Regions from separate parts of the Streptomyces sp. NBC_00012 genome, predicted to be linked through region 2. Evidence: riboswitches for the same ligand, from Rfam matches in the RefSeq annotation. Region 2 holds a riboswitch; each other region holds the start of a gene.
What was found. Region 2 has a riboswitch for thiamine pyrophosphate ahead of OHA19_RS11500 (thiamine ABC transporter substrate binding subunit). Riboswitches for the same ligand answer to the same signal wherever they lie in the genome.
Positions count from the first base shown of each region.

Region 1 (9,584 bases), 1.9 Mb from region 2:
CGCGACCGGCCCACCGGCGGCAGCCGGCTTGCCCGGTACATAGGCGGGAACGCCATCCAGCTCGGCGCGCAGCTTGGGGCTCGTCTCGCTCACCGCAGGTCCTCCTCGATCGTCTGTACACATCAATACTGCTCACCTTATGAGGATTGGGCGCCGCTGCGAATGGCCGGAGCGACCAATCGTCCGGTGCGACCAGGAATGGGGGGAGCGCACCAAGCTCCGTCGCGCGCCGGTGGCTCACTCCGTGGCGCGCGTCCCTCGAAGAGGTGAGATGAGACCTCTTCGAGACATCGAACATTCAGTAGGCCCATCGGGTTCGATACATGTCACACTACGGCCAATCCCTTCAACACCCTTTATTTACAAGGCATTTGACCTTGAATGATCATGCAGAAACGTGCCTGCCAACGAGCGAATATGCGATCAGGCCAACCGCCCCTCCGAGCCCTACTATCGGCTCGCCATGACAGCAGCAGGGAAGCACCAGGTGAGCCGGACGGACACACCCCGGCGCGGCGGCCGGCAGGGACGAGCGGGAATCCGGGACGTGGCCGCCGCCGCCGGAGTCTCCATCACGACCGTCTCCGACGCGCTCAACGGCAAGGGCAGGCTCCCGGACGCCACCCGCCGCCATGTCCGCGAGGTCGCAGAGCGCCTGGGCTACCGCCCTTCCGCCGCGGCCCGAACCCTCCGTACCGGCAAGTCCGGCCTCATCGGCCTGACAGTGACGACCTACGGGGACGAACCTTTCACCTTCACCGAATTCGCGTACTTCGCGGAGATGGCCAGAGCCGCCACCTCCGCCGCGCTCGCCCGCGGTTACGCCCTCGTCATCCTGCCCGCCACCTCGCGACACGACGTCTGGTCGAACGTCGCCCTCGACGGCACCGTCGTGATCGACCCCTCCGACCAGGACCCGGTCGTCACGGAACTCGTGCGCCAGGGGCTGCCCGTCGTCTCGGACGGGCGCCCGGCCGGAACGCTCCCGGTCACCGCCTGGGTGGACAACGACCACCGGGCCGCCGTCCTCGACCTGCTCGACCATCTCGCCGCCGCCGGCGCCCGCCGCATCGGCCTGCTCACCGGCACCACCACCGACACGTACACCCGCCTCTCCACCACCGCGTACCTCCACTGGTGCGAGCGCGTGGGCCAGGACCCGGTGTACGAGTCGTACCCCGCCCACGACCCGTGCGCGGGCGCGGTCGCCGCCGACCGGCTGCTCGCCCGCCCAGACCGGCCCGACGCGGTCTACGGGCTCTTCGACCCCAACGGCACCGATCTGCTGGCGGCGGCCCGCCGGTACGGCCTGCGCGTCCCCGAGGACCTGCTGCTGGTCTGCTGCAGCGAGTCCACCGTGTACGCGACGACCGAGCCACCCATCACCACCCTCTCGCTCAAGCCGCGCAGAATCGGCACCGCGGTCGTCCAGCTCCTGATCGACGCCATCGAGGGTGTGGACCAGGACCGGCCGGTGGAGCAGGTCATACCGACCGAACTCATCGTGCGGACCTCCTCGCAACGCCGTCCACCTCGCACCACAGTCAGCGCACCCCGCTCTCCAGCGGGGGACTGATCAGGCGATTTCGGACCAATCGGCCGGTGAACCCGACGTGCGTCCGGATTCACCACCCCTGGTGCGTCACAGAGCACGATCCGCATTCCTATGATGGGCGCACGACACCGCGGACCGCCCCGACCAGCAGGGCCCGTCAGGTGTACGGCGGCGCGACGGTGGTGGAGGGGTCGATGACACAGGGGGCCGGTCAGGAACCCGTGGTGCGGACTGCGACGTTGCGCGACTTCCGCGTACCGCCCTATGCCCAGAGCCCGGTGCCGCCAGCGTCACCACACCCGGGAAACGCCGTCCCCGGTGACATGCCGCCGGACGGATACACCCCCACCGCGCGCGACCTCCCCGTGATCAACCGCGGTGACACCCTGGAGGTACCGGCCGTCCCCGACCCGCGCCCCGTCCCGGAGCAGGGCCGCGGACCGCTGTACGTCGTCGGTGACGTCCACGGCTATCTGGACGAGCTCCACGCCGCCCTCGCCGAGCAGGGCCTCATCGACGCCGACGGCAAATGGTCGGCGGGCAACGCCCGGCTCTGGTTCCTCGGCGACTTCACCGACCGGGGCCCGGACGGCATCGGTGTCATCGACCTCGTGATGCGCCTGTCCGCCGAGGCCGCGGCAGCCGGCGGCTACTGCAAGGCCCTGATGGGCAATCACGAACTGCTGCTCCTCGGCGCCAAGCGGTTCAGCGACACCCCGGTCAACTCCGGCGCGGGCACCGCCACCTTCCAGGCGGCCTGGCTGCTCAACGGCGGCCAGAAGAACGACATGGAGCGCCTCCAGGACGTCCACCTCCAGTGGATGTCCCGGCTCGACGCGATCGTCGAGGAGGACGGGCATCTGCTGATGCACTCCGACACGACGGCGTACCTCGAATACGGCACCACCATCGAGGACGTCAACGACACCGTGCACGCCATTCTCACGCGTAACGACGCCGATGAGTGCTGGGACCTCTTCCGGAAGCTCACCAAGCGATTCGCCTTCCGCGACGAGGCGGGTCCGCAGGCCGTCCGCGAACTGATGGCGGCCTACGGCGGACAACGCATCGTCCATGGTCACAGCCCCATTCCGTACCTCCTCGGCGAGGTCGGCTCGGAGGACGGCGAGGACGGCTCCGGCCCCGTGGTCGACGGTCCGCACGTATACGCGGACGGGCTGGCCATCGCCATGGACGGCGGAGTGACCATGGCCGGAAAGCTACTGGTCGTCCAGCTGCCGCTGCATGACTGACGCTCTTCCGGGAAGACGCTCCCACGACCAGACCACGCCGACCACTGGGCCTATTTCCGGAAACCCCCTGTCACCCCGTGCCGTGGGCGCTCTACCATCGGCCTATCAGTAGCAGGCTCTCCTCCGTTTCCGCCCAACTGTCCGTCCCCAACGGGCACTCAGGCCCGACGGAGCATCGGGGGATGCACATGAACAGCGCTCCGCACCTGCTGGCCGAGGACCGCCCCGAGTACGAGCGGATCCTCGACGACGCACTGCGTCATGCCCATGAACGGCCGGATCTGGCCGCGGTCGGCGAACGGCTCAACGCCGTCCAGCTGCGCACCATGGCGCTGGACGCCACAGAGCTGATCACCGCGACCGCCGCCACCGAGTACAAGCACTACGTGCAGGCCCGCGAGGAACTGCGCGGCCCTGCCGACGGGACGGACCAGGACGCCGTGCCCGGCGCAGGCACGGGCCGTTCGCATCAGTCGGGCGCCGGCATAGGAGCCGTCGTCACGGTCCTGGCGCCGGTGCTCGCGGGTACCGCCGCGTTCATATTCCTGCTGGCCGGCTACCTGCTGAAGCTGCTCGACCCGGCTCCGTCCTTCGCCTCGACCATGGTCTCCGCGGGCTGGTTCTTCGCCGCGGTCATGGCCGCGGCGATCCTGGCCGCCGCCGTCGGGCTGCTCATCACGGCACTGCGCAACAGCTCGGAGCCGCAGCCCGTCGAGGACGACGAGGAGGAGTTGCCGGAGGACGTGGCACGGGCCAGAGAGGCGTGGCGTCACGCCCTGCTGGAGCGCGGCATCCTGCCGTTCCTTCGGGACGCGCTCGCCGACCCCGAGGCCGGGCCAGCCTCGCGCACACCGGTCCGCTCGGCGAACCGCATCCCGAAGGTCGGCTACAGCCCGCCGGACTTCTCCAGCCCGGGCGACGGCCCGGCGGCGGGCCCCCGGCCGACGTTCACCTCACCGGACTTCACCAGCCCCGACTTCGGCGGCCCCGAACACGAACTGGACTGACCGGGCCCGCGCACCGGCCGGACGGCAGGAGCGATCGCCCCGAAGGCGGAGGCCTCCGGGGCGATACCTCGTCCCGGATCCGGATCAGTCCGCGATCGGCAGATAGACCCGGTTGCCCGCCGCCGCGAACTCCTTGGACTTCTCCGCCATGCCCGCCTCGATCTCCGACTGCGAACCGCCGTGCTCGCGCCGGATGTCCTGGGAGATCTTCATCGAGCAGAACTTCGGGCCGCACATCGAGCAGAAGTGCGCCGTCTTCGCGGGCTCGGCGGGCAGCGTCTCGTCGTGGAACTCCCGTGCGGTGTCCGGGTCGAGGGCCAGGTTGAACTGGTCCTCCCAGCGGAACTCGAACCGGGCGTCGGAGAGCGCGTCGTCCCAGTCCTGCGCCCCCGGGTGCCCCTTGGCGAGATCGGCCGCGTGCGCCGCGATCTTGTAGGTGATGACGCCGGTCTTCACATCGTCCCGGTTGGGCAGGCCGAGGTGCTCCTTCGGCGTGACGTAGCACAGCATCGCCGTCCCCCACCACGCGATCATCGCCGCGCCGATGCCCGAGGTGATGTGGTCGTACGCCGGCGCGACATCGGTGGTCAGCGGGCCGAGCGTGTAGAACGGCGCCTCCTCGCAGATCTCCTGCTGGAGGTCGATGTTCTCCTTGATCTTGTGCATCGGGACATGGCCCGGCCCCTCGATCATGGTCTGGACGCCGAACCGCTTGGCGACCGCGTTCAGCTCGCCGAGCGTGCGCAGTTCGGCGAACTGCGCCTCGTCATTGGCGTCGGCGATCGAGCCGGGCCGCAGCCCGTCGCCCAGCGAATACGTCACGTCGTAGGTCGCGAGGATCTCGCAGAGCTCCTCGAAGTGCTCGTACAGGAACGACTCCTTGTGGTGCGCGAGGCACCACGCCGCCATGATCGAGCCGCCGCGCGAGACGATGCCGGTCTTGCGGCGGGCGGTCAGCGGCACGTACGGCAGGCGCACGCCGGCGTGGACCGTCATGTAGTCGACGCCCTGCTCGGCCTGCTCGATGACGGTGTCCTTGTAGATCTCCCAGGTCAGTTCCTCCGCCCGGCCGTCGACCTTTTCGAGCGCCTGGTAGAGCGGGACAGTTCCGATCGGAACGGGTGAATTACGCAGAACCCACTCACGGGTGGTGTGAATGTTGCGGCCGGTGGACAGATCCATGACGGTATCGGCGCCCCAGCGCGTCGCCCACGTCATCTTTTCCACCTCCTCCTCGATGGAGGAAGTCACCGCGGAGTTGCCGATGTTGGCATTGACCTTCACCAGGAACCGCTTGCCGATGATCATCGGTTCGATCTCGGGGTGGTTGACGTTGGCCGGCAGCACGGCCCGGCCGGCCGCGATCTCCTCACGCACCACCTCGGGCTCGACGTTCTCCCGGATCGCCACGTACTCCATCTCCGGGGTGATCCCGCCCCGGCGGGCGTACGCGAGCTGGGTCACCGGCTGTCCGTCCCGGCTGCGGCGCGGCAGCCGCGGGCGGCCGGGGAATACCGCGTCGAGGTTGCGCAGTCCTTCCCCAGGCTCTCGGCTTTGCTCGAGCAGGGGAGACCCCATTCGCGGCGAGGTGTGCTTGAGCCCGTCGTCCTCGGGGCGGCCGGGGCGGCCCGGGTACTCCTCGGTGTCGCCGCGGGCGATGATCCAGTTCTCTCGCAGCGGTGCGAGCCCGCGGCGGACATCGGTCTCGACGGTGGGATCGGTGTATGGACCCGACGTGTCGTACAACGTCACGTCCTTGCCGTTGGTGAGGTGCACCTGACGGACCGGCACCCGGAGGTCCGGGCGCGAGCCCTGGACGTATCCCTTGTGCCAGCCGATGGACTTCCCGGCCTCGTCGCTCTGGTTCGAGGCAGGCGTGCGTGCGTCCGATGTGGTCATGAGACCTACTCCCTACGCCGGCATTACCCGGTAACAGGTTCGGCGGTCGGCGCAGCCTGTCCCGTACGGACGTACGGAGATCAGCGCCCTCTCAGCCCGGTGCTCCGAGCTCCCGCGTGTGCAAAGGTCCCTCCACGCTAGCGCCCCGTCCGGCCTGATGAACAGTGGGCCCGTCTCTTCTTGCGATGATCGGCCGGTGACTTCCCCCCATATCGACCTCGAAACGCCGAGCCGGCAGCACGGTCACTCGCACAACCATGGCCCTGCCGCGCCCGTATCCAAGCATCTGCGCAAGGTCATCGCGGCCGTACTGATCCCGTTCGCCACCGCCGTTCTCGTGGGTCTGGTGGCTCTCTGGCCGGGCGGTGCGCCGGCGCACGAACGGACCGGCGTCGGATTCGACCGGCAGACCCAGCAGGGAAGGGTGGTGAATGTCGACAAGGTGGACTGCAAGGACGTGAACGCGGCGCAGATGCCGATCGGCGAGGACACCACGCCCTCGGCGGGGAACGGGCAAGGGAGGTGCGGGAAGGCGAAGATCGAAGTGACGACCGGTCACGACAAGGGCCGGACCTTCATCGAGATCGTCCAGCCCGACGCACCGCGTCAGCTGCGCGACGGTCAGCGCGTGGTCGTGGCGTACGCCCCCGACGCACCCCGGGATCTGCAGTACTCGGTGACGGATGTGAACCGGAAGTTCCCGATGACCCTGCTGGCCGGGATCTTCGCCCTGGTCGTGGTCGCGGTGGGCCGCATGCGTGGGGTGATGGCACTGGTCGCGCTCGCCGTCTCGTTCGCCGTGCTGACCCTGTTCATCCTCCCGGCCATACTCCAGGGATCGAATCCGCTGCTCGTCGCGGTGGTCGGGGCCAGTGCGATCATGCTGATCGCGCTCTACATGTGCCACGGCCTGACCGCCCGCACCTCGGTCGCGGTGATCGGCACGTTGATTTCGCTGCTGCTGATCGGACTGCTCGGATCGCTCTTCATCGGCTGGGCGAGCCTGACCGGCAACACCGACGACAACACAGGCCTCATCCATGGTCTGTACCCGCACATCGACATGAGCGGTCTGCTTCTGGCCGGTGTCATCATCGGTTCGCTCGGGGTCCTCGACGATGTGACCGTGACCCAGACTTCGGCGGTCTGGGAACTCCACCAGGCGAACCCGACGTTGGGCGTGCGGGGGCTTTACCGGGCAGGGATCAGGATCGGGCGCGACCACATCGCCTCGGTCGTCAATACTCTGGTGCTCGCCTACGCGGGCGCCGCGCTGCCGTTGCTGCTCCTGTTCTCCATCGCGCAGAGCAGCGTGGGGACGGTGGCCAACAGCGAGCTGGTGGCAGAGGAGATCGTACGGACGCTGGTCGGCTCGATCGGACTTGTCGCCTCGGTGCCGGTGACGACGGTGCTCGCCGCGTTGGTCGTCTCCGCGGACCGCACAGGGCTCGGCGCGGAAGCCGGAGCTTCGGCACCCGTACGGACCGGGAAGCGCCGTCGCCGCAGGGCGAGGCCTTGAGCATCTCCGCGGGTGAGTAATTCACCCATTCGGCAGGCGCCGTGTTCGACCGGTGGGCCGGTCGGCGGCGCCGTTCTGCTCAGCCGGCGTTCTGTTCCTCGGCGAGAATGCGGCCCAGGGCGTCTTCCAGATTGCCCTCGAAGTCACCCAGCGTGCGCTCCTGCCCAAGTGGCACGAGCTTGTCGGTCCGGTCGAGAAACGCCACAAGCGGTGCCGTACCGGCCCTGAAGAGAGCCCGGTCCTCGCCGACCTGGAGCCGGATATGTACGTCGGACAGCCCCTCGGGCTCAGTGGGACCGATGTGCACATCGCCGTCACCACTGGGACTGTTGAGGCCGTCGAGCAGCAGCTCACGGCCGAATGCCCAGGTGACGGGGGCGTCACCGGGCAGATGGAAGGTCATCCGGATCGCATACGGATCGCAGACCTCGTACCGGAGCTCCACCGGGATCCGGAAAGAGAGCTCCTCGGAAACGAGGAAGCTCATCATGACCTCAGCTTGAACCGACTCGCGCATCGTTCAACCCCGCAGTAGATGAATCTGGCCAGGAATGATCCCCCGTGGCCCTATTGACGCCATCGTGGTGCACGCGATAGCAGATCACAAGGAGTGATTTTTCAGATACTGATAGAGAACACGAACGAACGCAAGAGGTTGGCCACTTCGCCACGTAGTTGTTCGACTGCGGGGAGCAACCGACTTTCCTGGTCCAGGGGTACAGAAATCGCCATCGCGGCAGCGGTGAATCCGGCCGTGATCGGGATGGCCGCGCAGACCGTTCCCAGGGCGTACTCCTGTCGCTCGATGACAGGTTCCGTCCGCTCCAGCGAACGCAGCCGCTGGAGGAGCGTGGCGCGGTCCTTCACCGAGTAGCGGGTCAGCGGACGCACGGGGTGACGGTCGAGGTGGTCCTCGCGGGCCTTCTCGTCGAGCTGGCTCAGCAAGCACTGGCCGATCGCGTGGGCATGCCCGGTCTCCCGGAAGGAGGCCCATTCGTCGACGGCGGGGATGGCGGGGGTGTCGGCGACAGCGATGAGCTCGATCTCGCCCTCGCGGTAGACGGCGCAGTACACCGGTGCGCCGATGATGTCGCGCCAGCGGCCCAGCGACTCGGCCATCCCACTGCGGCGATTCCGCAACGCCCCTTCGCCGAGCAGGCGTTCGGCCGCTGTTCCGATGAGGAAGACGCCGTTCTCCCGGCGCAGATAACCCTCATGTGTCAGGGTGCGCAGCAGATGGTAGGCCGTGGGAAGAGGCAGGCCCGCTTCCCTGGCCAGTTGTTTCGCGGGCGCCCCGTCGCGATGGGCCACCACGGCTTCCAGCAGCCTCAGCGCTCGCTGAACCGAACCGATCAGCGTCGGGGCAGCAGTGCTCGATGCCGTGGTCAACAGTCACCCCCAGGCATGGTGACGGGTGGTCAGCCCGCCTGTGGGGGCCGCCCCCACGGGCTGCCGCACGGCTGGGGTCCTGATGCCGAACGCCGTACAAACCACTGGTCAGCATGGTGACGGTCTGTTATTTCCCAGGTGGTGGCAGCGAACTGCCACCTTAACCGCGGGCTCCGCGAGGGGCGTGGTTTCGTCTTCCGCTTAGCTCAGCTGGGCTAACGCCCGGCGGACTTCCGATCGTCCTACCAGTCGCTGCGCGACGACGACATGAACTTGCGTACGACGAAGATGAGCCCGCCGACCAGGATCACGAAGACCAGGACCTTGAAGAGCAGTCCGATCACGAACCCGATCACGCTGGCGATCAGACCGCCGAACACGACGATCGCGATGACCGGCACCGCGATCCACTTCACCCACCAGGGCATCCCCGCGAATATCTCCCGCACGGCCATCGTCCTTACCTCGTCTCCATGAGTTCCTGCCTCGATGCTAGAGGCGCGGAGGGGGCCGACGGGGGGCCGACAGCCCTTGAAGTCCCCTGATCGACCCCTGAGGGATCCCTGAGACCGGACCCCCGCCCTCCGGCGGATCGGCTCAGCTCTCCGGGGGCGAGAAGACCACCATCACCCGCAGGTCCTCGGTGATGTGGTGGAACTTGTGGGCGACACCGGCCGGTACGTACACCACGCTTCCTCTGCCCACCTGCGTGGTTTCCATGCCGACCGTGATGGAGGCGCGGCCGCTGACGACGAGGTAGACCTCGTCCTGATTGTGCGGCTGCTGCGGGTCGAGCTCACCGGCGTCCAGTGCGTACAGGCCGACGGACATGTTCCGTTCCTTCACGAACTGCAGATACGCGCCGTCGTTGGCGGCCCGCTCCGCCTCCAGCTCGTCCAGTCTGAATGCCTTCATGGCCTGTGCGCCCCTTGCCTCTGCACTGCCGGTGTCCGCCACCGATC
Region 1 covers NZ_CP108309.1:4,378,103-4,387,686, forward strand. Annotated here, with positions in the region: gene hisC (histidinol-phosphate transaminase) at 1-93, opposite strand, end outside; gene OHA19_RS20135 (LacI family DNA-binding transcriptional regulator) at 464-1,576, shown strand; gene OHA19_RS20140 (metallophosphoesterase) at 1,750-2,808, shown strand; gene OHA19_RS20145 (hypothetical protein) at 2,991-3,815, shown strand; gene thiC (phosphomethylpyrimidine synthase ThiC) at 3,900-5,714, opposite strand; TPP riboswitch at 5,707-5,840, opposite strand; gene OHA19_RS20155 (YibE/F family protein) at 5,911-7,233, shown strand; gene OHA19_RS20160 (SsgA family sporulation/cell division regulator) at 7,313-7,750, opposite strand; gene OHA19_RS20165 (IclR family transcriptional regulator) at 7,852-8,622, opposite strand; gene OHA19_RS20170 (DUF5326 family protein) at 8,865-9,071, opposite strand; gene OHA19_RS20175 (cupin domain-containing protein) at 9,220-9,537, opposite strand.
Region 1: another riboswitch for thiamine pyrophosphate. It lies ahead of thiC (phosphomethylpyrimidine synthase ThiC); the one in region 2 lies ahead of OHA19_RS11500 (thiamine ABC transporter substrate binding subunit).

Region 2 (9,584 bases):
CGTCTGGATCGTCGACACCAAGAAGGAGCACATCGCCGTCGGTGAGGCGCGCAAGCTCCACATCCCGGTCGTCGCGATCCTCGACACCAACTGCGACCCCGACGAGGTCGACTACAAGATTCCGGGCAACGACGACGCGATCCGCTCCGTCACCCTGCTCACCCGCGTGATCGCCGACGCCGTCGCCGAGGGCCTCATCGCCCGTTCCGGTGCCGCCACCGGTGACTCGAAGCCGGGCGAGAAGGCCGCCGGCGAGCCGCTCGCCGAGTGGGAGCGCGACCTGCTCGAGGGCGACAAGAAGGCCGACGCCGAGGTCCAGGCCTCCGCCGAGACCGAGAAGGTCGCGGACGCCGAGGCCGCCGAGGCCCCCGCCGCCGAGGCTGCTGCCGAGGCCCCCGCTGCCGAGGCCCCCGCTGCCGAGGCCCCGGCCGCGGACGCCGAGCAGGCCTGACACCCGTCACGGCTGATGACGGCGGGGGCCGGTGCCACAAGCGCCGCCCCCGCCGTTCACCCGTAGATCTTTCAGACTTCGAGAGAGAAACCCAGACTCATGGCGAACTACACCGCCGCTGACGTCAAGAAGCTCCGCGAGCTCACCGGCGCCGGCATGATGGACTGCAAGAAGGCGCTCGACGAGGCCGACGGCAACGTCGACAAGGCCGTCGAGGCGCTCCGTATCAAGGGCCAGAAGGGCGTCGCCAAGCGCGAGGGCCGCTCTGCCGAGAACGGTGCCGTCGTCTCCCTCGTCTCCGAGGACCAGACGTCCGGTGTTCTGCTGGAGCTGAAGTGCGAGACGGACTTCGTCGCCAAGGGCGAGAAGTTCCAGGACGTGGCGAACACCCTCGCCGCGCACGTCGCCGCCACCTCCCCGGCCGACATCCAGGCGCTGCTCGCCTCCGAGATCGAGGCCGGCAAGACCGTCCAGGCGTACGTCGACGAGGCCAACGCCAACCTCGGCGAGAAGATCGTCCTGGACCGCTTCGCGCAGTTCACCGGCGCGTACGTTTCCGTGTACATGCACCGCACCATGCCCGACCTGCCGCCGCAGATCGGTGTCCTGGTCGAGCTGGACAAGGCCGACGCCGAGCTGGCCAAGGGCATCGCGCAGCACATCGCCGCGTTCGCCCCGAAGTACCTGTCCCGCGAGGACGTCCCGGCCGAGGTCGTCGAGGCCGAGCGCCGCGTCGCCGAGGAGACCACGCGCGCCGAGGGCAAGCCCGAGGCCGCGCTCCCGAAGATCGTCGAGGGTCGCGTCAACGGCTTCTTCAAGGAGGCCACCCTCCTCGGCCAGCCGTACGCGCTGGACAACAAGAAGTCCGTTCAGAAGGTCCTGGACGAGGCCGGTGTCACCCTGAAGCGCTTCACGCGCATCAAGGTCGGCATCTGAGTCCGTCCGCGAACAACGGTGGACCCCTATAAGGTCTAGTGCAGTCGTCGGCCGCACTCACGCCGTACGACCGCAGATCTGACGAGGAGGCCATTGCCGCTGAGGGACACCAGACCCACCGGCAATGGCCTTCTTCGTATGTGTACGAGGAGAATCTCCATGAACAAGGGCGCGGACGCCGCAAAAGGTGACCACAAGCGCGACGACGGCAAGGTGGCCGGACGCTTCATGCTGAAGCTGTCCGGAGAGGCGTTCGCCGGCGGCGGGGGCCTCGGTGTCGACCCCGACGTCGTACACGCCATCGCCCGGGAAATCGCGGCGGTCGTCCGTGACGGCGCGGAAATCGCGGTCGTCATCGGCGGCGGCAACTTCTTCCGCGGTGCCGAGCTCCAGCAGCGCGGCATGGACCGGGCCCGGTCCGACTACATGGGCATGCTCGGCACGGTCATGAACTGCCTGGCACTCCAGGACTTCCTGGAGAAGGAAGGCATCGACTCCCGCGTCCAGACCGCCATCACCATGGGGCAGGTCGCGGAGCCGTACATCCCGCTGCGCGCCGTGCGCCACCTGGAGAAGGGCCGCGTCGTCATCTTCGGCGCCGGCATGGGTATGCCGTACTTCTCCACCGACACCACTGCCGCCCAGCGCGCCCTGGAGATCGACGCAGAGGGTCTTCTGATGGGCAAGAACGGGGTGGACGGGGTCTACGACTCCGACCCGAAGAGCAACCCCGACGCGGTGAAGTTCGACGCGCTCGAGTACAGCGAGGTTCTCGCCCGCGACCTCAAGGTCGCCGACGCCACCGCCATCACGCTCTGCCGCGACAACGACCTGCCGATCCTCGTCTTCGAGCTGACCGCCACCGGCAATATCGCCCGCGCGGTCAAGGGTGAGAAGATCGGCACGCTCGTGAGTGACCGGAGCACCCGGGCCTGAGGACCGGGGGACCTTCCCGGAGTAGGACGGGGAGGTCCGGGCCCCCGGGGCAGCCCCCGGGACCGGCCCCGAAGGATGGACAACGGCCTGCCGGTCGGACACCGTGCAGGTGAGGACGCGACGCAGGACCCGCCGGGCCCGAGCACGACGGGCCCACTCAAGACACGCAGGAGCACGTGGTGATCGAAGAAACCCTCCTCGAGGCCGAGGAGAAGATGGAGAAGGCCGTCGTCGTCGCGAAAGAGGACTTCGCCGCGATCCGTACCGGCCGTGCGCACCCGGCGATGTTCAACAAGATCGTCGCCGACTACTACGGCGCGCTGACCCCGATCAACCAGCTCGCCTCGTTCTCGGTGCCCGAGGCGCGCATGGCCGTCGTGACGCCGTTCGACAAGAGCGCGCTGCGCAACATCGAGCAGGCCATCCGTGACTCGGACCTCGGCGTCAACCCGAGCAACGACGGCAACATCATCCGGGTGACCTTCCCGGAGCTCACCGAGGAGCGCCGCCGCGACTACATCAAGGTCGCCAAGGGCAAGGCCGAGGACTCCAAGATCTCCATCCGCGCGGTGCGCCGCAAGGCCAAGGAGACCCTGGACAAGCTGGTCAAGGACAAGGAGTCGGGCGAGGACGAGGTGCGCCGCGCCGAGAAGGAGCTCGACGACACCACCGCGAAGTACGTCGCTCAGGTCGACGAGCTGCTCAAGCACAAGGAAGCCGAGCTGCTCGAAGTCTGATGAACGACTCTTCCTGGGGCGCCCCGCAGGGAGCCGGCCACTGGGGTGCGCCCGAGATGCAGGCCGCCCCGGCGGGTCCTGCATACGATGTGCATGGCGCCCAGCAGACTCGGCCCATGCCCATCGTGCCGGACGTTCCCGACGCAGGTAGAGACGCTGACGACCGTGATGACCGGGACCAGGGGGCCGGACGCCTGAGCGGCGGCCCCCTGTTCCGTGACGAGAAGCTGCAGGAGTCCATGTCCACCGCGTCGCCACCCCCGCAGAAGAAGCGTGCGGGCCGTGATCTGCGAGCCGCCATAGGGGTCGGTGTGGGGCTCGGCGCCGTCATCGTCGCCTCGCTGTTCATCGTGAAGGCCGTCTTCGTCGGTGTGATCGTGGTCGCCGTCGTCGTGGGTCTCTGGGAGCTCACCTCGCGGCTCCAGGAGCGCAAGGGCATCAAGGCGCCGCTCGTCCCGCTGGCGGTGGGCGGCGCGGCGATGGTGGTGGCCGGGTACGCGCAGGGCGCCGAAGGCGCCTGGGTGGCGATGGCGCTGACCGCGCTTGCGGTGCTCGTCTGGCGGATGACCGAACCGCCCGAGGACTACCTCAAGGACGTCACTGCCGGTGTGTTCGCGGCGTTCTACGTACCGTTCCTCGCCACGTTCGTCGCCATGCTCCTGACCGCCGACGACGGGCCGCAGCGGGTACTCACCTTCCTGCTGCTGACCGTGGTCAGCGACACGGGCGCGTACGCCGTCGGCTGGCGCTTCGGGAAGCACAAGCTGGCGCCGCGCATCAGCCCCGGAAAGACCCGGGAGGGTCTGTTCGGCGCCGTGGCCTTCGCGATGGTCGCCGGTGCGCTGTGCATGCAGTTCCTGATCGACGGCGGTTCCTGGTGGCAGGGGCTCCTGCTCGGGCTCGCGGTCGCGGCCAGCGCCACCCTTGGTGACCTGGGCGAGTCCATGATCAAGCGGGATCTCGGGATCAAGGACATGGGCACGCTGCTGCCGGGGCACGGCGGCATCATGGACCGGCTGGACTCGCTGCTGCCGACCGCCCCGGTGGTCTGGCTTCTGCTGGTGCTGTTCGTCGGCTCCAACTGAGAGCAGGCTCCTGAGCTGCGGTTTTATGAGTGAGGGCCCGCTGTCCACAGGACGGCGGGCCCTCGCTGTTCTGTCTGCGACACTGGATGAACCATGCCTAAGCCCGGAGAACTCACTTTCGTCGCGCCCCGCGGAGCCAAGAAGCCGCCGCGGCATCTCGCAGACCTCACGCCCGCCGAGCGCAAGGAAGCCGTCGCCGCGATCGGCGAGAAGCCGTTCCGCGCCCAGCAGCTCTCGCAGCACTACTTCGCGCGGTACGCGCACGACCCGGCGGAGTGGACCAACATCCCGGCCGCGTCGCGGGACAAGCTCGCCGAGGCGATGTTCCCCGACCTGATGTCGGTGCTCCGTCACATCAGCTGCGACGACGACACCACCCGCAAGACGCTGTGGAAGCTGCACGACGGGACGCTCGTCGAGTCCGTCCTGATGCGCTACCCGGAGCGGGTGACGATGTGCATCTCCTCGCAGGCCGGATGCGGGATGAACTGCCCGTTCTGCGCCACGGGACAGGCCGGTCTCGACCGCAATCTGTCGACCGCCGAGATCGTTCACCAGATCGTGGACGGGATGCGGGCGCTGCGTGACGGTGAGGTCCCCGGCGGCCCGGCGCGGCTCTCCAACATCGTCTTCATGGGCATGGGCGAGCCGCTCGCCAACTACAACCGGGTGGTCGGCGCGATCCGCCGGCTCACCGACCCGGAGCCGGACGGGCTGGGGCTCTCGCAGCGCGGGATCACCGTCTCCACCGTGGGCCTGGTGCCCGCGATGCTCCGCTTCGCCGACGAGGGCTTCAAGTGCCGTCTCGCTGTCTCGCTGCACGCACCGGACGACGAGCTGCGCGACACGCTCGTTCCCGTGAACACGCGCTGGAAGGTCGGCGAGGTGCTGGACGCCGCGTGGGAGTACGCGGAGAAGTCCGGCCGCCGCATCTCCATCGAGTACGCACTGATCCGCGACATCAATGACCAGGCGTGGCGCGGTGACCGGCTCGGCCGGCTCCTCAAGGGCAAGCGGGTGCACGTCAACCTGATCCCGCTGAACCCCACGCCCGGTTCGAAGTGGACCGCCTCGCGGCCCGAGGACGAGAAGGCGTTCGTCGAGGCGATCGCCGCCCACGGGGTGCCGGTCACCGTGCGGGACACCCGCGGCCAGGAGATCGACGGGGCCTGCGGTCAGTTGGCGGCAGCCGAGCGCTGAGGCCGATACGGCCCGTGTAATCTGGGCCCGAAATCAACTTCATATTCCGACAGGGGAGCGCCACAGCGCTGAGAGTGCGGCACCGAGGACAGGTCGGCCGCAGACCCTCTGAACCTCGCCCGGGTCATTCCGGGTAGGAAGTTCGGTCATCAACTCATGCTGTTGCGCCCTGCCCGCTTCCCGCGGGCGGGGCCGCGTCTCTTCCTGGCCAAAACCCAGGAGGAATCCATAATGACCACCACGCGCAGGACCAGGCAGCTCGCGGCTTCGGCCGTCGCCGCCGCGCTCGGCGTCACCGCACTCGCCGGGTGCGGGAGTTCCGACGACTCGGCCTCCGCTTCCGGCGGTACGAAGGGCTCGGGCTCCAAGACCGTGACCCTCGTCAGCCACGACTCCTTCAACGCGTCCAAGGACGTGCTGAAGGAGTTCACCGAGGAGACCGGATACACCGTCAAGGTGCTGAAGAGCGGCGACGCGGGTGTCGCGCTCAACCAGGAGATCCTGACCAAGGGCTCCCCGCGCGGCGACGTCTTCTTCGGCGTCGACAACACGCTGCTCTCCCGCGCCCTCGACAGCGGGCTCTTCACGCCGTACGAGGCGAAGGGCATCGACCGGGTCGCGGCAGACACCCGGCTCGACGCCGACAAGCACCGGGTCACCCCGATCGACACCGGCGACATCTGCGTCAACTACGACAAGAAGTACTTCGCCGACAAGAAGCTCGCGCCGCCGCAGTCCTTCGACGACCTGGCGAAGCCCGCGTACAAGGACTTGCTCGTCACCGAGAACGCCGGCACCTCCTCGCCCGGCCTCGGTTTCCTCCTCGGTACCGTCGCCACGTACGGCGAGAAGGGCTACCAGGACTACTGGAAGAAGCTGGAGCGCAACGGCGTCAAGGTCGTCGACGGCTGGGAGCAGGCGTACAACGAGGAGTTCTCCGGCTCCGCGGGCGGAAAGAAGGCCAAGGCGGACCGGCCGCTCGTCGTCTCGTACGCCTCCAGCCCGCCCGTCGAGGTGCTGTACGCGAAGCCGCAGCCGGCGACGGCCCCGACCGGTGTCGCCACCGGGACCTGCTTCCGTCAGATCGAGTTCGCCGGCCTGCTGGACGGTGCGAAGAACGAGGCGGGCGGCAAGGCCCTGCTGGACTTCCTGATCAGCAAGAAGTTCCAGGAGGACATGCCGCTCAACATGTTCGTCAACCCGGTCGCCAAGGACGCGGCGCTGCCGGAGCTCTTCACGAAGTTCGGTGCGACGGTGGACAGGCCGACGACCGTGGCCCCGGACCGGATCGCCAAGAACCGTGAGCAGTGGGTCCAGTCGTGGTCCTCGCTCGTAGTGAAGTAACGAAGAGTCCCGTACGCGGAACGGACGCGGGCGGGAAGACTCCCCGCCCGCGGTCCGCGCACACGGATGCCGCTCGCGCGAAGGCCCGGCGTGGGAACGCGGTGCGGCTCGGCCTGATGGCCGTACCCGTCGCGTTCTTCGCGCTGTTCTTCGCCTACCCGGTCGTGGCGATCGTCGGCCGGGGACTGAAGGTCGACGGCGTCTGGCAGTTCGGCCGGATCGGCGAGGTGCTGACCCGGCCGGACATCCGCGACGTGCTCTGGTTCACCACCTGGCAGGCGCTCGCCTCGACCGCGCTGACCCTGCTGATCGCGCTGCCCGGCGCCTATGTCTTCGCCCGCTTCGACTTTCCCGGCAAACAACTGCTGCGGGCGGTCGTCACGGTGCCGTTCGTCCTGCCGACCGTGGTCGTCGGGACGGCCTTCCTGGCGCTGCTGGGACGCGGCGGATTCCTCGACGAACTCTGGGGAATACGGCTCGACACCACCGTCTGGGCGATCCTGCTCGCGCATGTCTTCTTCAACTACGCGGTGGTCGTGCGGACCGTCGGCGGGCTGTGGTCCCAGCTCGACCCCCGGCAGGAGGAGGCCGCCAGGGTGCTCGGCGCGGGACGGTTCGCCGCCTGGCGGCGGGTCACCCTGCCCGCTCTGGCACCCGCCGTGGCCGCCGCCGCGCTGATGGTCTTCCTCTTCACCTTCACCTCCTTCGGGGTGGTGCAGATCCTCGGCGGCCCCGGTTACGCCACCCTCGAAGTCGAGATCTACCGGCAGACCGCGCAGCTGCTCGCGCTGCCGACGGCCGCCGTGCTGACGCTGGTGCAGTTCGCAGCGGTCGGAGCGATCCTCGCCGTGCACGCGTGGACCGTTCGCCGCAGGGAGACCGCGCTGAAGCTGGTCGATCCCGCGCGGACCGCCCGCAGGCCGCGCGGCGCCGGGCAGTGGGCGCTGCTCTGCGGGGTACTGCTGACCGTGCTGCTGCTGATCCTGCTGCCGCTCGGGGTGCTGGTCGAGCGCTCCGTGGACACCACCGGCGGCCACGGCCTCGACTTCTACCGGGCCCTGGGGTCCGTGGACGCCGGTGGCGGTACGTTCCTGGTCGCGCCGCTCGAAGCGATCTGGAACTCCCTGCAGTACGCGCTGGTCGCGACGGTCATCGCGCTGGTCATCGGCGGGCTCGCCGCCGCGGCGCTGACCCGGCGCGCGGGCCGGCTGGTGCGCGGTTTCGACGCGCTGCTGATGCTGCCGCTCGGAGTGTCCGCGGTCACCGTCGGCTTCGGCTTCCTGATCACCTTGGACAAGCCGCCGCTGGATCTGCGGACCTCCTGGATCCTGGTGCCGCTCGCCCAGGCGCTGGTCGGTGTGCCCTTCGTCGTACGGACCATGCTGCCCGTCCTGCGCGCCGTGGACGGGCGGCTCAGGGAAGCGGCCGCGGTGCTCGGGGCGTCGCCGTTGCGGGCCTGGCGGGAGGTCGATCTGCCGCTGGTGCGGCGGGCGTTGCTGGTCGCGGCCGGTTTCGCGTTCGCCGTCTCGCTCGGTGAGTTCGGCGCGACGGTGTTCATCGCCCGGCCCGACCGCCCGACGCTGCCGGTCGCCGTGGCCCGGCTGCTGGGGCGGGCCGGGGAGCTCAACTACGGCCAGGCGATGGCGCTCAGCACCATTCTGATGGTGGTCTGCGCCGTCTCGCTGCTGCTGCTCGAACGTATCCGCACGGACCGGTCCGGGGAGTTCTAGGAATGCTGACACTGGAATCGGCCACGGTTCGCTTCGGCGAGCGGGCGGCGCTCGACGCGGTGGACCTGGAGGTGGCCGAGCACGAGACCGTGTGTGTGCTCGGGCCGAGCGGAAGCGGCAAGTCCACCCTGCTGCGGGTGGTCGCCGGACTGCATCCGCCGGACGGCGGCCGGGTGCTGCTGGACGGCGCGGACCAGGCAGGGGTGCCGGTGCACCGGCGCGGGCTCGGCCTGATGTTCCAGGACCACCAGCTCTTCCCGCACCGGGACGTCGGCGCCAACGTCGCCTTCGGGCTGCGGATGCGCGGGGTGTCGCGCCGCGACCAGGAGCGTAGAGTCGGCGAGCTCCTCGACCTGGTGGGCCTGCCCGGTGCCGAGCGGCGCGCCGTCGCCGCGCTGTCCGGCGGTGAGCAGCAGCGCGTGGCCCTGGCCCGTGCCCTCGCCCCGAGCCCCAAGCTGCTGATGCTGGACGAGCCGCTCGGCCAGCTCGACCGCGGTCTGCGGGAACGGCTCGTCGTCGAGCTGCGTACGCTCTTCGGCCGCTTGGGCACCACGGTGCTCGCCGTCACCCACGACCAGGGCGAGGCGTTCGCCCTGGCCGACCGGGTGGTGGTGATGCGGGACGGGCGGATCGCCCAGGCGGGCACCCCGCTGGAGGTCTGGCAGCGGCCCGCGTCCGCCTTCGTCGCCCGGTTCCTCGGCTTCGACAACGTGGTCGGGGCCACGGTGACCGGTGCCGTCGCCGACACGGTGTGGGGCAGGGTGCCGGTGCCGAAGGGCTCGCCGCAGGGGGCGTGCGATCTGCTGGTGCGTCCGGCCGGCGTCCGGATCGGCGCCCCGGACGAGGGGCTGCGCTGCGTGGTCGGGACGCGTACGTTCCGGGGCAATCACGTCGCCGTGCGGCTGACGCCGCAGAGCGGTCCGGAGCTGGAGGCGGAGTGCGCCCTGCGGGACGCCCCCGAGGAGGGGGCGACGGTCGGGGCGGGCTTCGACGCGGCGGAGACCGTGGTCCTGCCCGCCGGCCTCTGACCGTCCGCCTTCACCGCACCGGACGAGCCGCCCGTGGACGGCACGCACTGGACGGGCCGCCCAGGGACGGCACGCACCGGTCGCGGGAGCCGTCCATCGGTCGGAGGATTGCCGGATGCCCCGGAGTGCGGCGCCGG
Region 2 covers NZ_CP108309.1:2,513,947-2,523,530, reverse strand. Annotated here, with positions in the region: gene rpsB (30S ribosomal protein S2) at 1-451, shown strand, start outside; gene tsf (translation elongation factor Ts) at 551-1,387, shown strand; gene pyrH (UMP kinase) at 1,547-2,323, shown strand; gene frr (ribosome recycling factor) at 2,503-3,060, shown strand; gene OHA19_RS11510 (phosphatidate cytidylyltransferase) at 3,060-4,145, shown strand; gene rlmN (23S rRNA (adenine(2503)-C(2))-methyltransferase RlmN) at 4,239-5,345, shown strand; TPP riboswitch at 5,387-5,503, shown strand; gene OHA19_RS11500 (thiamine ABC transporter substrate binding subunit) at 5,577-6,689, shown strand; gene OHA19_RS11495 (ABC transporter permease) at 6,806-8,419, shown strand; gene OHA19_RS11490 (ABC transporter ATP-binding protein) at 8,422-9,447, shown strand.

Region 3 (9,584 bases), 3.9 Mb from region 2:
CGTGGCCGCGCTGCTGGCCGGCGAGAGCGGTTCGCTGCCGGAGCTCGCGGCGGCGGCGGTCGGCGGTTCCACCGCGCTGATGAGCCATCTGGTGAAGGCGGGCACCAGGATGGCGGTCAACTCCTCCCCCGAGCCGTTCAGCAATATCGTCGTCAGCATCGCCGAGGACCTGGGCGTCGCAGGGATCGTCACCTTCGCGATATTCCATCCGGTGGCGGCCGCGGTCATCGCGGGGACGCTGTTGCTGCTGGGCATCGTCATAGTGGCCTTCCTCGCTTCCAGAATCCGCCGGTACCTGCGCCGCAGGGCCCAGCGGCGGGAGGAGAAACGCCTGGCCGGAGCGAGTTCGCACCAGCCACCGGGGTGACTGTCGGTGGTGGCCGTTAAGGTCACTGACATGGCACGTATTGCGGTGATCGGCGCTGGGATGGGCGCGATGGCGGCGGCCGCCCGGCTCGCCGTGGCAGGCCACCGGGTGACGGTGTACGAGCGGTCGCAGACCTTCGGCGGCTCGGTCGGCCGGTATGCCCATGAGGGCTTCGTCTTCGACACCGGTCCGGCGCTGCTGCATCTGCCCGCCGTCTACCGCGACTTGTTCGTGAAGACCGGCAAGGAGCCGCTGGAGCGGTGCGTCACCATGACCCAGGTCGATCCGGCGAGCCGTCATCTGTTCGCCGACGGCACGGCGGTCTCGCTGCCGAACGCCTCACGGGCCGGGGTCGTCTCCGCGCTGGACGGCGCGCTCGGCGGCGGTGCGGGCGCGACCTGGGGCGAGTTCATGGACCGGGCGCGCGATGCCTGGGACAGGTCCCGGCGCCCGCTCCTGGAGGAACCCTTGCGCGCCGACCGGCAGGTGCTCGGCCGTGATCCGTATCCGGCGCTCCGGCAGCGCCGCCTGCTGCGCTCCGCCCGGCAGGCGGGCACGGTCGCGGAGGTCGGCGCATGGGAGCTGGCGGACCCCCGGCTGGCCGCGCTGCTCGACGGATACGCCCTGTCGTACGGGCTCGACCCGATGCGCGCCCCGGCTGCGGCCGCCCTGCTGCCGTACATGGAGGAGACGTTCGGCAGCTGGTACGTCTCGGGTGGGATGCGGGCGCTGGCGCAGGCGGTGTACGAGCGGTGTCTGGCCCGGAAGGTGGAGTTCGTCTTCGGCGCCGAGGTGGCCCGGGTCGTCGAGAAGGACGGCCGGGCGGCGGGCGTGGAGCTCGTGGACGGGACGGTCGCGGAGCTCGTGGACGGGACGGTCGCGGAGGCCGGCCATGTGGTGCTGGGGGCCCGGCCCCGGCCGGGGCTGGTGCCCGGTCAGGAGCTTCGGCAGGACGGCGATGTGACGGCGCGGCCGGGGCAGGGGGCGGTTCCGGGCCGGTTCATGGTTCTGCTCTCGTTGCGCGGCGCCCGGCCCTCGGACGCCGTGCACCGGACGGTGGTCCATGCGGCGGACGGTGCGGCGGAGCGCGAGGCGGTGTTCGGCGGCCGGCTCGCCGAGCGTCCCACCGTGACGGTGCTGCGCCCCGACGACCCGTCGACCCGCCCCGACGACGGCCACGAAGCGGTGACGCTGATGGCGACGGTCGCCCCGCACGGGGCGGTGGACTGGACAAACCCGGCGGTGCGCGAGCGGTGCGCCGATTCACTGATCGAGGCGGCGGGCGCGGCCGTGCCGGGGATACGGGAGCGGCTGCTCCGGGCCGAGGTGCGGACACCGGCCGAGACGGCCGCCGACACCGGCGCCGAGGGCGGCTCGGTGCCCGCACCCGCGCTGGCCGGAGCTGGCGGCGCGTATCTGCACCCGGGCAATCGCACCCGGCTGCCGGGGCTCTACGCCGCGGGCGGCTGGTCGCATCCGGGCGGCGGGCTCGCGCACGCGGGCATGTCCGGTGCACTGGTGGCCGGGCTGATCGTGGAGGGCGACGGCTTCCGCGGCTCGCAGTGACCCGGGGAGCCGTCCGCCGGGCCCGGCCGCGGACCGGTGGCCCCGGGCGGCCTGCCCGCCGTCAGTAGCGGTACTGCTGCTCGTCGTAGCCGTTGCCGTTGTTGTAGCCGTTCGGGTACGGGGCGGGCTGTGCGGGCGGTTCCGGCGGTGCGACCGGGTACTGCTCGCCCTCGCGCTGCTGCGGGACCCAGACACCGCCCGGCGGAGTGTCGGAGGCGTACTGCTGGGCGTACGGGTCGGCGGTGTGGTCCTGCCGGCCGCCGAAGCTGTCGTAGCCGTTGCCGTAGCTGTCGTACGCGTCGTACTGCGGAGAGCCGCCGGTGGTGCCGGTCCCGATGTACGGGTCGGAGTAGGCGGCGTACTGCTGCCGTTCGGTGCCGTAGTCGTACTGCCCGGCGAGCGGGTCCTGACCGGCGTAGGCGTCCTGGCCCGGCGCCGCGTACGCGGAGGGGTCGGCGTACGGGTCGTAGGCGGCGTACTGGGGCTGCTGCTGGGGCTGGTCCTGCCGGCCCTGCTCCTGCTGGGACCGGTGCTGGTCGGAGTAGACGCCGTACTGCCCGGTGTCGTCCGGCATCGGCTCGGGTTCGTAGACCGCGGCGGCCGGGGTTCCGGGGGCCGCGGGCTGCGGAGCCCCCTCGTCGTACGCCATCTCCAGGTCCGACACCTGGAGGGTGGGCCCGCGGCCCTCCCGGTCACCGCCGCCGCGGCGACGACGGCTCTCGCCCGGGCTGCCTCCTATGGCCCAGCCGGTGGAGAAGCCGCGCCGGAAGGAGAGCGTGACGTACGTCTGACCGGTCGCGAAGGCGATCGTGCCGAGGACGATGACGAACACCGACGGCATCAGCACGCCGACGACCACGATGCCGAAGCCCGCGAAGGCGAGCAGCCGCCATCGAAGGCGCGCCTTGTACTGCAGGAGCACCTCGCCGAGCAGCCACAGCGCGACGATTCCGAACGCGATGTAGAGGACTGTCCAGCCCATGCCCGCCCCCTCCTACGGCCACCCCCCGGGTCGCGGCGGGTACGGCCGGTCACGACTGCTTGTGCAGTCCGAGATTTTCGTAGATTTCGAGCGTCGCCGTCGAGTTGTTGAGCGTGATGAAGTGCAGTCCGGGCACACCCTCGGATCGCAGCCTCGCGCAGAACTGCGTTGCGAAGTCGATGCCAATGGAGCGTACAGCGGCGGGATCGTCCTTGGCGGCGAGGATGCGTTCTTTCAGGGACGAGGGGAAAGACGCGTTGCTGAGCTGGGCGAATCTGTCCAGCTGTTTGACGCTGGTGAGCGGCATGACCTCGGGAATGATCGGGGTTTCGCAACCCGCAGCGACCACCCGGTCACGCATACGCAAATAGTCCTCCGGATTGAAGAACATCTGGGTGATCGCATAGTCGGCACCGGCACGGCACTTTTCCACGAAATGCCGGATGTCGGTGTCCCAGTCGGTCGATCGCGGGTGCATCTCGGGAAATGCCGCGACGCCGACACAGAAATCGCCGGATTCCTTGATGAGCCGGACGAGATCGGCCGCGTACCGCACACCCTGCGGGTGCTCCACCCATTCGCCCATCGGGTCGCCCGGCGGGTCTCCGCGCACGGCGAGGATGTTCCTGATCCCGGCGTCCGCGTACTGCCCGACCATGTTGCGCAGTTCGGCGACGGAGTGGTTGACCGCCGTGAGGTGGGCGACCGGGGTGAGCGTGGAATCGGCCGCGATCTGCTCGGTGGCCTTCACCGTCCCGGCCCGGGTGGACCCACCGGCCCCGTAGGTCACGGAGACGAAACTCGGCCGCACCGCCTCGACCCGGCGCAGCGCGTTCCAGAGGTTCCGCTCGCCCTTCTCGGTCTTGGGTGCCCAGAACTCGAACGAGTACGAGGTCTTGCCGGTCGCGAGAAGCTCACGCACCGTGTGTGCGTGATCTGTCCTGGTGGATGGTGTGCCAAGGGCCATACCGGCAGGTTAACCAGAGCGCGACGCCCGATGGACCGGACCAGCGGGAATTGCCCGAATTGACTGGTTGTCTGTCCACACTTCGGACAGTCGGCCGGATATCGCCTCCGCACCGGCCGGACACCGCTTCCGGCCCGTCGTCCGGATCACGCCGCGACGCGCGCCCTGATCCTCCTGGCCAGGTCGGCGGTGGCGGCGGCCGGGTCGGCGGCCTCGGTGATCGCCCGGACGACGACGACCCGGCGGGCCCCGGCGTCCAGCACCTCGTCGAGATTGCCGGCGTCGATCCCGCCGATGACGAACCAGGGGCGCGGCTGGTCGAGCGAGGCGGCGTACCGCACCAGGTCCAAACCGGGGGCGTGGCGTCCGGGCTTGGTGGGGGTGGGCCAGCACGGACCGGTGCAGAAGTAGTCCACGCCGGGCTCGGCGACGGCCGCGTCGACCTCGGACCGGGCGTGTGTGGAGCGGCCGATCACCACGTCCTCGCCGAGGACGGCGCGGGCGGCGGGCACCGGCAGGTCCCCCTGGCCGAGGTGCAGCACATCGGTGCCGATGGCATGGGCGACGTCGGCCCGGTCGTTCACCGCGAGGAGCTTGCCGTGGCGCCTGCACGCCTCGGCGAGGACGGCCAGGTGATCGAGCTCCTCGGCCGCCTCCATGCCCTTGTCGCGGAGCTGGACGATGTCCACTCCCGCGCCGAGGACGGCGTCGAGGAACGCGGGGAGGTCGCCCTGGCGCCTGCGGGCGTCCGTGCACAGATAGAGCCGGGCGTCGGACAGCAGCGCGCGAGGCGTGGACATGGTGCGGTTCCCCCTGGGAGAGCGTGGTGGAGCGGGCTGTCGCCCGGGCGGTGAGGGGCGCGGGCCGCGCGGTGTCGCGCGGCCCGCCCCCCTCACATACGGCCGGCCGTCAGACGGCGAGCGCCTGGGCGCGGCGCTTCACCTCCGTGCCGCGATTCTCGCTCAGTGCCTGGGCGGGGGTGCCCGGCAGGGTCGGGTCGGGGGTGAAGAGCCACTCGAGCATCTCTTCGTCGTTGTAGCCGTCGTCCCTCAGGAGCGTCAGGGTGCCGGAGAGGCCCTTGACCACCTTGTCGCCGTCGATGAAGGCGGCAGGCACCTGGAGCGTCCGGTTCTCACCACGCCGTACGGCGATCAGCTGGCCCTCCTTGACCAGCTGCCGCACGCGCGTCACCTCGACATCGAGCATTTCGGCGATGTCGGGCAGGTGCAGCCAGGCGGGGACGAGAGCATCGGTCTTTGCGTCAATCTCGGTCACGGGGACAAGCCTGCCATCCCGCACCGACAGTCGATACCCGGACTCGGCTCTTCAGGGCCTCGCGGAGCACGTCTGCGAGGCGGCGGTGACCCGGGCGACGGTGGCCTGCCGCGGGCCACCGTCGGCTACTGACGGATCGCCGACTTCAGCGGTACGGAGGGGTCGGCGGCCCGTACCGGATCGAGCCGCGCCCCCGCCTCGATGAGCTTGCGGCCCTGCGCCAGATCACGTGGCCGGCCGACGGCGAGCACCGCGACCAGGACGTCGTCGCGCAGCCAGCACACCGACCAGGCGGGTCCGGCCGGATCGCCGCGCCACAGCAGGGTGTCGGCGCTCCCGTGGTGGCCCGCGTACTGCACGAACCGGTCGAACTGCTCTGACCAGAAGTACGGCACCGGGTCGTACGTCACCGGCTCCGGGGCCTCGCCGGCCGCCGCCTGGACGATGTTGGCGGCGGCGGTGCGCGGGCCCTGGAGCGCGTTGTCCCAGTGGTGGACGAGCAGGCGTTCGCCGTAGCGGGCGGAGGGGAACGAGGCGCAGTCGCCGACCGCGTACACATCGGGCGCCGAGGTGCGCAGCGCCGCGTCGGCGGTCACCGATCCGTCGGGGCCGAGCGCGATGCCGGAGCCGGTCAGCCAGCCGGTGGCGGGCCGGGCGCCGATTCCGACGACCACCGCTCCGGCCGGGACGGTACGGCCGTCCGCGAGGATCACCCGGCCCGGCTCCACGCTCTCGACCCGGGCCCCGGTGAGGAGTTCGGCGCCGATCTCCGCGTACCAGGCGGCCATCGGGGCGGCGACCTCCGCGGGCATCGCGCCCGCCAGGGGCCGGTCGGCGGCCTCGACGACGGTGACGGCGCAGCCGGCGGCGCGGGCCGCGGTGGCGAACTCGGCGCCGATCCAGCCCGCACCGACGACCACGACGCCGTGCTGCTGGTCGAGGACCGGCCGCAACCGTGCCGCGTCGTCGAGGGTGCGCAGCAGATGGACGCCGGGAACGCCCTCGGTGCCGGGCAGGACGACCGGTTCGGCGCCGGTCGCGATCACCAGGCTGTCGTAGGGAACGGGCCCTGACGGGGTGTCCAGTTCGTGCGCGCCCGGCCGCACTCCGGTGACCTCACGACCCAGTTGCAGATCGATGTCCAGCGCCTCGAAATCGATGTCGAAGGCGGAGTCCTCGGCCTTGCCGAGCAGCACCGCCTTGGACAGCGGGGGCCGGTCGTAGGGCTGGTGCGGTTCGGCGCCGATCAGGGTGACGGGGCCGGTGAAGCCCAGTTCCCGCAGGGCCACCGCGGTCTGCACCCCGGCCATGCCCGCACCGACGACGACCACGCGGTGTCCTGCCCGCCGGTCCGGCTGCTCTGACTGCTGCTGATCGCTCACCCGTACACCATAAGCACCTGACTGATCGTCAGGAAAGGGCGAGTTCCTCGACCGTGCTCGTCCCGCTGCCCTCCTGCGACTCCCACGCCCACCGCTCGTCCAGCCGGACCCGGCCGTCCGGGAGGTCGACGACGGTGGAGACGCAGTGGCCGCACGAGGTCGTCCCGTCCTGCTTCAGCTGGACGTACCGGAAGTCGAGGGTGTCGCCGTCCCTGGTACCGACGAGATGGCCGCGCACCACGTCGCCGCCCGCGTACTCGGCCCAGATCCGGCCGTCCTCCTCGTGGTACGTGAAGCGGGTACGGGTGCCGACCTGGCCGGGCGCCTGGTCGGCGACCGGGGCGAGGACGATTCCGTCGAGCGAACGGGCCACGGCGACCGCTCCTTCACTGGTCCGGTGGGACGGGGTCTAGGGTGGCCAACGTAAAACACTCGCGGGAGCCCGGACGCACCGGGCTGAGAGGGAGGCTGGGCGGCCTCCGACCGTACGAACCTGATCCGGGTCATGCCGGCGAAGGGAGGGGCTGGAGCCTATGCGTTCTTCTCGGAACGGAAACGGATCCGATGTCCTGGTCATCGGGGGCGGGATCATCGGCCTGGTGACGGCCTGGCGGGCCGCGCAGCGCGGACTGCGCACGGCGGTCGCCGACCCCGAACCGGGTGGCGGTGCCGCGCGGGTGGCGGCCGGCATGCTGGCCGCCGTCACCGAACTCCACTACGGCGAACAGCTGCTGCTGGCCCTCAACGTCGCCTCGGCGGCCCGCTATCCGGCCTTCGTGGCCGAGCTGGAGGCGGCGAGCGGGCAGGAGACCGGTTTCCGTGCCTGCGGCACCCTGGCCGTCGCGCTGGACTCCGACGACCGCGCCCATCTGCGGGAGCTGCACGCCCTCCAGCAGCGTTCGGGCCTCGAGTCGGAGTGGCTCACCGGCCGTGAGTGCCGCCGCCTGGAGCCGATGCTCGCGCCGGGCGTCCGGGGCGGCCTCCGGGTCGACGGCGACCACCAGATCGATCCCCGCCGACTGGCCGCCGCCCTGCTGACCGCCTGCGAGCGGGCCGGGGTGGTCTTCCACCGCGGCCGGGTGGAGCGCCTGAGCGTGGTGGGCGACCGGGCCGTCGGGGCGGTGCTCGCCGGGGGTACGGAGCTGACGGCCGACCAGGTCGTGCTCGCCGCGGGCAGCCTCAGCGGACGGCTGCCCGGGCTGCCGGACGAGGTGGTGCCGCCGGTCCGGCCGGTGAAGGGCCAGGTGGTACGGCTGACCGTGCCCGCCCGGTACGCGCCGTTCCTGAGCCGGACGGTCCGGGCCGTGGTCCGGGGCGGCCATCTCTATCTCGTACCGCGCGAGAACGGCGAACTGGTCGTCGGCGCCACCAGCGAGGAAATGGGCTGGGACACCACCGTCACCGCGGGTGGCGTCTACGAGCTGCTGCGGGACGCCCACGAACTGGTCCCCGGCATCACCGAACTGCCGCTCACCGAGACCCTGGCCGGTCTTCGCCCCGCCTCCCCCGACAACGCCCCGCTGCTCGGCCCCACCGCCCTGCCCGGCCTCCACCTCGCCACCGGCCACCACCGCAACGGGGTGCTGCTCACCCCCATCACCGGTGACGTCATGGCGGAGCTCCTCACCGGCGGCGAGCCGCCCGAGCAGGCCCGCCCCTTCACCCCGCACCGTTTCTCCTCCACCGCCGCCCCCGTACGTCAGGAGCAGCCCGCATGACCGAGCCCGCACCGTTCTCCGGGGCCACCGCCCTCTCCGTCTCCGTGAACGGCGAGGTCCGCAGCCTCGCCGGGGGCACCACCCTGGCGGCGCTCGTCGCCACGCTCACCACCGCGCACTCCGGTGTCGCGGCCGCCGTCAACGAGACCGTCGTACCGCGCGGCCGGTGGTCCGCCACCGCGCTCCTCGACGGTGACCGCGTCGAGGTCCTGACCGCGGTCCAGGGAGGCTGATCATGCCGGACGACCTCTTCGCCCTCGGCGACACCACGTTCGGCTCCCGGCTGATCATGGGGACGGGCGGGGCGGCCGGCCTCGACGTGCTGGAACGCTCCCTGACCGCCTCCGGCACCGAGCTGACCACCGTCGCGATGCGCCGCCTCGACCCGACCGTGCAGGGCTCGGTGCTCTCCGTCCTGGAGCGGCTCTCCATCCGCGTGCTGCCGAACACGGCCGGCTGCTTCACCGCGGGCGAGGCCGTGCTGACCGCCCGGCTGGCCCGCGAGGCGCTCGGCACCGACTGGATCAAGCTGGAGGTGGTGGCCGACGAGCGGACCCTGCTGCCGGATCCGGTCGAGCTGCTGGACGCCGCGGAGATCCTGGTGGACGACGGCTTCACCGTGCTGCCGTACACCAATGACGACCCGGTGCTGGCCCGCAGGCTCCAGGACGTGGGGTGCGCGGCGGTGATGCCGCTCGGCTCCCCCATCGGCTCCGGGCTCGGCATCCGCAATCCGCACAACTTCCGGCTGATCGTCGAGCAGGCCCGGGTTCCGGTGATCCTCGACGCGGGTGCCGGGACGGCCTCCGACGCGGCACTGGCGATGGAGCTGGGGTGCGCGGCGGTGATGCTGGCGTCCGCGGTGACCCGGGCCCAGGAGCCCGAACTGATGGCCGCGGCGATGCGCCATGCGGTGGAGGGCGGGCGGCTGGCGTACCGGGCCGGCCGGATTCCGCGCCGCCACTTCGCCGAGGCGTCGTCGCCGGTGGAGGGGCGAGCGGTGCTGGACCCGGAGCGGCCGGCCTTCTGAGCCGCCGATACGGCGGTGGAACGCGTGCCCCTGTCACGGCTCGGCTTCAGTACTGCCCCGGGACAGCCCCGGCCCGTGGGTCGTGTCCGTGGCGGCTCGTAGACTCGCCTGCGTGGATACGACCCTCCAGGACCCTCTCGTCGGGCAGCTGCTCGACGGCCGTTACCGCGTCGATGCCCGCATCGCCGTGGGCGGCATGGCCACGGTCTACCGGGCCGTGGACACCCGGCTCGACCGGGTGCTCGCCCTCAAGGTGATGCACCCGGCGCTGGCGACCGACGCCTCGTTCGTCGAGCG
Region 3 covers NZ_CP108309.1:6,404,488-6,414,071, reverse strand. Annotated here, with positions in the region: gene OHA19_RS29400 (DUF4126 domain-containing protein) at 1-367, shown strand, start outside; gene OHA19_RS29395 (phytoene desaturase family protein) at 398-1,933, shown strand; gene OHA19_RS29390 (hypothetical protein) at 1,995-2,915, opposite strand; gene metF (methylenetetrahydrofolate reductase [NAD(P)H]) at 2,965-3,882, opposite strand; gene thiE (thiamine phosphate synthase) at 4,029-4,682, opposite strand; gene OHA19_RS29375 (Rv2175c family DNA-binding protein) at 4,792-5,157, opposite strand; gene OHA19_RS29370 (NAD(P)/FAD-dependent oxidoreductase) at 5,283-6,539, opposite strand; gene OHA19_RS29365 (hypothetical protein) at 6,568-6,912, opposite strand; TPP riboswitch at 6,964-7,076, shown strand; gene thiO (glycine oxidase ThiO) at 7,073-8,257, shown strand; gene thiS (sulfur carrier protein ThiS) at 8,254-8,490, shown strand; gene OHA19_RS29350 (thiazole synthase) at 8,493-9,287, shown strand; gene pknB (Stk1 family PASTA domain-containing Ser/Thr kinase) at 9,400-9,584, shown strand, end outside.
Region 3: another riboswitch for thiamine pyrophosphate. It lies ahead of thiO (glycine oxidase ThiO); the one in region 2 lies ahead of OHA19_RS11500 (thiamine ABC transporter substrate binding subunit).